2 regions of the Streptomyces sp. NPDC052020 genome follow, and region 1 is predicted to be linked to the other one. Evidence: riboswitches for the same ligand, from Rfam matches in the RefSeq annotation. Region 1 holds a riboswitch; the other holds the start of a gene.
The links. A riboswitch is a leader RNA that binds a small molecule or an ion and turns the genes downstream of it on or off. The one in region 1 is predicted to bind thiamine pyrophosphate.

Region 2: it holds a riboswitch for thiamine pyrophosphate, as region 1 does, so the genes downstream of both, AB0L74_RS09620 (thiamine ABC transporter substrate-binding protein) here and thiC (phosphomethylpyrimidine synthase ThiC) in region 1, are expected to answer to the same signal.

What each region holds. Positions count from the first base shown of each region.
Region 1 covers NZ_JBFAWY010000046.1:9,385-12,587, forward strand. Annotated here, with positions in the region: gene AB0L74_RS31030 (YibE/F family protein) at 1-1,151, opposite strand, end outside; TPP riboswitch at 1,223-1,412, shown strand; gene thiC (phosphomethylpyrimidine synthase ThiC) at 1,405-3,198, shown strand.
Region 2 covers NZ_JBFAWY010000007.1:165,914-169,116, forward strand. Annotated here, with positions in the region: gene rlmN (23S rRNA (adenine(2503)-C(2))-methyltransferase RlmN) at 1-1,090, shown strand, start outside; TPP riboswitch at 1,130-1,235, shown strand; gene AB0L74_RS09620 (thiamine ABC transporter substrate-binding protein) at 1,315-2,391, shown strand; gene AB0L74_RS09625 (iron ABC transporter permease) at 2,367-3,203, shown strand, end outside.

The DNA.
Region 1 (3,203 bases):
GCGATGTGGTCGCGTCCGATCCGGATGGCCGCGCGGTACAGCCCGCGCCAGCCCATCGACGGGTTGGCCTCGTGCAGTTCCCAGACCGCCGACGTCTGCGTGACGGTCACGTCGTCGAGGACACCCAGAGAACCGATGATCACACCGGCCAGCAGCAGACCGCTCATGTCGATGGTCGGGTACAGGCCGTGGATCAGCCCCGTGTTGTCGTCGGTGTTGCCGGTGAGCGCGGCCCAGCCGATGAACAGCGATCCCAGGACGCCGATCAGCAGCAGGGAGATCAGGGTGCCGAGCACCGCCACGGAGGTGCGGGCGGACAGGCCGTGGCACAGGTACAGGGCGATCAGCATGATGGCGCTCGACCCCACCACGGCCACCAGCAGCGGGTTCGACCCCTGGAGGATCGCCGGGAGGATGAAGAAGTTCAGCACCAGGAAGCTGATGGCCAGCGCGACCAGCGCCATGACACCCCGCAGCCGCCCGACGACCACGACGGCGAGCGCGAAGATCCCGGCCAGCAGCGCCATCGGCAGGCGCCTGTTGATGTCGGCGACCGAGTACTGCAGGTCCCTCGGTGCCGAGGGCTCGTAGGCGACCACGACCTTCTGGCCCTGTCGCAGCTGCCGGGACTGGTCGGGCTGCACGATCTCGGTGAACGTCCGGCCCTTGTCCTTGCCGGTGTCGACCCGGATCGTGGCCTTCTTGCAGGTGCCGCCGGCCTGTTGCACCGCGGAGGACCCCTCGGCGGTGGAGGTGTCGCCGGTCGGGGGGACGCCCGAGGCGTTGACGTCCTTGCAGCTCACCTCGAGCACCCGGGTGACCGTGGCCTGCTGCGTCTGCCGGTCGAATCCGACACCGGTGCGTTCGTGTGGGGGCGCACCGCCCGGCCACAGCACCGCGAGCCCGACCACCACCGCCGCGGCGAACGGGATGAGGACCGCCGCGATGACCTTGCGCAGGTGCCGGGAGACCGGTGCCGCGGGACCGTGCCCATGCCCGTGTCCGTGGCCGTGCGAGTGCCCATGGCCGCCCCCGGATCCGGGGCCGCGTCCGCCTCCGGCACCAGGACCACCGGCGCCAGGGCCGCTGCCTGCACCCGGGCCGCGGGGCGGGTCGGGCGGGGGATAGGGGGGATGCTGCGTCGTGGTCACCGACCGATCATCGCAAGAACCAGGGGGGCCCTCTGTTCACCGCGCCCGAAGTAACGCTAGCGTGGGGGCACCTTTGTACACGCGGGAGCTCGGAGCACCGGGCTGAGAGGGCGCTGACCTCCGTCCCGCCGATGTTTCACATGAAACGTCACCGAAGACGAGTGATGTTTCCCACGGAACGTCGGCAGACGGAAGCCGCTGCGTCGACCGCCGAACCTGTTACCGGGTAATGCCGGCGTAGGGAGTAGGTCTCATGACCATCAAGGACGCACGCACGCCTGCCTCCACGAACGACTCCGTCGACGGACAGTCCGCGGAGGCCGGGAAGTCCATCGGCTGGCACAAGGCGTACATCGAGGGCTCACGCCCCGATCTGCGAGTGCCGGTCCGCCAGGTGCACCTCACCAACGGGCAGTCCGTCACGCTGTACGACACATCGGGCCCGTATACCGATCCGCTCGTTGACACCGACGTCCGCAGGGGCCTTCCGCCGCTGCGCGAGAACTGGATCGTCGCCCGCGGCGACACCGAGGAGTACGCGGGCCGTCCCGTCCGGCCCGAGGACGACGGGATCAAGCACACCTCGCCGCGCGGGGGCCTGCGCAACCTCGACGCGGTCTTCCCCGGGCGCCCGCGTCAGCCGAGGCGCGGCCGGGACGGAAAGGCCGTGACCCAGCTGGCGTACGCGCGCCGGGGCGAGATCACGCCGGAGATGGAGTTCGTGGCCCTCCGGGAGAACGTGTCGCCCGAGGTCGTCCGCGAGGAGATCGCCGCCGGGCGGGCGGTGCTGCCCGCGAACGTGAACCACCCGGAGATCGAGCCGATGATCATCGGCAAGCGGTTCCTGGTGAAGGTCAACGCGAACATCGGCAACTCCGCCGTGACCTCCTCCATCGAGGAGGAGGTGGAGAAGATGACCTGGGCGACCCGCTGGGGCGCCGACACGGTCATGGATCTGTCCACCGGGCGGAACATCCACACCACGCGCGAGTGGGTGCTGCGCAACTCCCCCGTACCCATCGGCACCGTGCCGCTGTACCAGGCCCTGGAGAAGGTGGACGGCAAGGCCGAAGAGCTGACCTGGGAGATCTACAAGGACACGGTGATCGAACAGGCCGAGCAGGGCGTGGATTACATGACGGTCCACGCGGGCGTCCGCCTGGCGTACGTGCCGCTGACGGCGAACCGCAAGACCGGCATCGTCTCGCGCGGCGGTTCGATCATGGCGGCGTGGTGCCTGGCGCACCACAAGGAGTCGTTCCTGTACGAGAACTTCGAGGAGCTCTGCGAGATCCTCGCGGCGTACGACGTGACGTACTCCCTCGGCGACGGCCTCCGGCCCGGCTCGATCGCGGACGCCAACGACGAGGCCCAGTTCGCGGAGTTGAGGACGCTCGGGGAACTCAACCGGATCGCGAAGCGCTTCCACGTCCAGACCATGATCGAGGGCCCGGGCCATGTCCCGATGCACAAGATCAAGGAGAACATCGACCTTCAGCAGGAGATCTGCGAGGAAGCTCCGTTCTATACGCTCGGTCCGCTGACGACGGACGTCGCGCCGGCCTATGACCACATCACCTCCGGCATCGGTGCCGCGATGATCGCCTGGTGGGGCACGGCCATGCTCTGTTACGTCACGCCGAAGGAGCACCTGGGCCTGCCCAACCGGGACGACGTCAAGACCGGCGTCATCACGTACAAGATCGCCGCCCACGCGGCCGATCTTGCCAAGGGGCATCCCGGGGCGCAGGAGTGGGACGACGCGCTGTCCGACGCCCGCTTCGAGTTCCGGTGGGAGGACCAGTTCAACCTGGCCCTCGACCCGGACACGGCACGGGAGTTCCACGACGAGACGCTGCCGGCCGAGCCCGCCAAGACGGCTCACTTCTGCTCGATGTGCGGTCCGAAGTTCTGCAGCATGAAGATCTCGCAGGACATCCGTCGCGAGCACGGTGGCAGCCAGGCCGAGATCGAGCAGGGCATGGCCCAGAAGTCGAAGGAGTTCGCGGCTTCGGGCAACCGCGTGTATCTGCCGATCGCGGACTAAACCTC
Region 2 (3,203 bases), on a different contig from region 1:
ACTCACTTTCGTCGCCCCGCGCGGAGCCAAGAAGCCGCCGCGGCACCTTGCCGACCTCACGCCCGCCGAGCGCAAGGAGGCCGTCGCCGCGATCGGCGAGAAGCCGTTTCGCGCCAAGCAGCTCTCGCAGCACTACTTCGCGCGGTACGCGCACGAGCCGGAGCAGTGGACCGACATCCCGGCCGGCTCCCGCGGCAAGCTCCGGGAGGCGCTGCTGCCGGAGCTGATGACGGTGGTGCGGCACCTGTCGACCGACCAGGGGACCACCCGCAAGACGCTGTGGCGGCTGTTCGACGGCACCCTCGTCGAGTCGGTGCTCATGCGCTACCCGGACCGGGTGACCATGTGCATCAGCTCGCAGGCGGGCTGCGGCATGAACTGCCCGTTCTGCGCCACCGGACAGGCCGGCCTGGACCGGAACCTGTCCACCGCGGAGATCGTGCACCAGATCGTGGACGGCATGCGGGCCCTCAGGGACGGCGAGGTGCCGGGCGGTCCGGCCCGGCTGTCCAACATCGTCTTCATGGGCATGGGCGAGCCGCTCGCCAACTACAACCGGGTCGTCGGGGCCATCCGCAGGCTCACCGACCCCGAGCCCGACGGGGTGGGCCTGTCGCAGCGCGGCATCACCGTCTCGACGGTGGGCCTGGTCCCGGCCATCCACCGCTTCGCCGACGAGGGCTTCAAGTGCCGTCTGGCGATCTCGCTGCACGCGCCCGACGACGAGCTGCGCGACACCCTCGTCCCCGTGAACACGCGGTGGAAGGTGCGCGAGGTGCTGGACGCCGGGTTCGAGTACGCCGCGAAGTCCGGCCGGCGGCTCTCCATCGAGTACGCGCTGATCCGGGACATCAACGACCAGGCGTGGCGCGGTGACCGGCTCGGCCGGCTGCTCAAGGGCAAGCCGGTGCACGTCAACCTGATCCCGCTCAACCCGACGCCCGGCTCGAAGTGGACCGCCTCGCGGCCCGAGGACGAGAAGGCGTTCGTGGAGGCGATCGCCGCCCATGGTGTGCCGGTCACCATCCGGGACACCCGTGGGCAGGAGATCGACGGGGCGTGCGGACAGCTCGCCGCGAGCGAACGGTAACCTGACCACCGTAAGAACGCACACCATCACCACATCCGCATATTCCGACAGGGGAGCGCCACAGCGCTGAGAGTGCGGCACCGGCCGCAGACCCTCCGAACCTGGCCCAGGTCATTCTGGGTAGGGAGATCGGTCATCACTCGAGCTGTTGCGCCCTGCCCGGGGCACCTTCCAGGGGGTCTGGGCAGGGCCGCGTCTCTTCCTGGTCACCCAGGAGGACATCAGTGGGCATCACCAAGAAGGCCGCGATCCTGGCCGTGGGACTCGGCCTGGTCACGCTCTCGGCGTGCGGGTCGTCCGGCGGTGGCGGGGAATCCGGCGACCCGAAGACCGTGACGCTGGTCAGCCATGACTCGTGGGCCGCGTCGAAGGACGTGATCGCCGCCTTCGAGAAGGAGTCCGGTTACCGGGTCAGGGTCCTCAAGGACGGCGACGCGGGCCAGGCCGTGAACAAGGCGATCCTGACCAAGGACAACCCGCAGGGCGACGTCTTCTTCGGCGTCGACAACACCCTGCTGTCGCGGGCGCTGGACAACGGGCTCTTCCAGCCGTACGAGCCGAAGGACGCCGACCGGATCGGGCCGGAGTACCGGGCCGACGGGGAACGGCACCGGGTCACCCCCATCGACACCGGTGACATCTGCGTCAACTACGACAAGGAGTGGTTCGGCGAGCACAGGCTCACCCCGCCCGCCTCCTTCGACGACCTGATCAAGCCGGAGTACAAGAACCTCCTGGTCACCGAGAACGCCGCCACCTCCTCGCCCGGCCTCGGCTTCCTCCTCGGCACCGCCGCCCGCTACGGCGACGGCTGGCCGGAGTACTGGAAGAAGCTGAAGGCCAACGGCGTCAAGGTGGTCGACGGCTGGGAGCAGGCCTACAACGAGGAGTTCTCCGGCTCCGCCGCCGGCAAGAAGGCCAAGGCCGACCGCCCGCTGGTCGTGTCGTACGCCTCCTCGCCGCCCGCCGAGGTGATCTACGCCGACCCCCGGCCCGACACGGCGCCCACGGGCATCGCCTCCAACACCTGCTTCCGCCAGGTGGAGTACGCCGGACTGCTGAGCAACGCCGAGAACCCCGAGGGCGGCAAGGCGCTGCTGGACTTCCTGATCGGCAAGCGGTTCCAGGACGACCTGCCGCTGAACATGTTCGTCTACCCGGTGCGGGACGACGCGAAGGTGCCGGAGGACTTCGCGAAGTTCGGGCCGCAGGCGAAGAACCCGCAGACCATGGACCCGGACGAGATCGCCGACCACCGTGACGAGTGGGTCAAGTCGTGGACCTCGCTCGTTCTGAAGTAGCCGCCCGCGGGCGGCGGCGCCAGGCCGCGGCGCGGCTCGCGCTCATGGCCGGGCCCGTCGCGTTCTTCGCGGTCTTCTTCGCCTATCCCGTCGTCGCGATCGTCGGGCGGGGGCTGAAGGACGGCGACGGCTGGCACCTCGGGCGGATCGGCCAGGTGCTGGCGGACTCCGGCGTCCGGCACGTGCTGTGGTTCACCACCTGGCAGGCGCTGGTCTCCACCGCGCTGACCCTGCTGGTCGCGCTGCCCGGCGCGTACGTCTTCGCCCGCCTGGACTTCCCCGGCAAAAAGGTGCTGCGGGCCGTGGTGACCGTGCCGTTCGTGCTGCCGACGGTCGTCGTCGGGACCGCCTTCCTCGCGCTGGTCGGGCGGGGCGGGCTGCTGGACGAGCTGTGGGGCGTACGGCTGGACACCACCGTGTGGGCGATCCTGCTCGCCCACGTCTTCTTCAACTACGCCGTCGTCGTCCGCACCGTCGGCGGGCTGTGGGCGCAGCTCGACCCGCGGCAGGAGGAGGCGGCGCGGATGCTCGGCGCCTCGCGCACGGCGGCCTGGCGCACGGTCACCCTGCCCGCGCTGGCGCCCGCCGTGGCCGCCGCCGCGCTGATGGTGTTCCTGTTCACCTTCACCTCCTTCGGCGTCGTCCAGATCCTCGGCGGGCCCGCCTTCGCCACCCTGGAGGTGGAGATCTACCGGCAGACCGCCGACGTCTTCGACCTGTCGACGGCCGCCGTGCTGACGATGATCCAGTTCGTCGCGGTCGGCGCGATCCTCGCCGTGCACGCCCGGACCGTACGGCGGCGGGAGACCGCG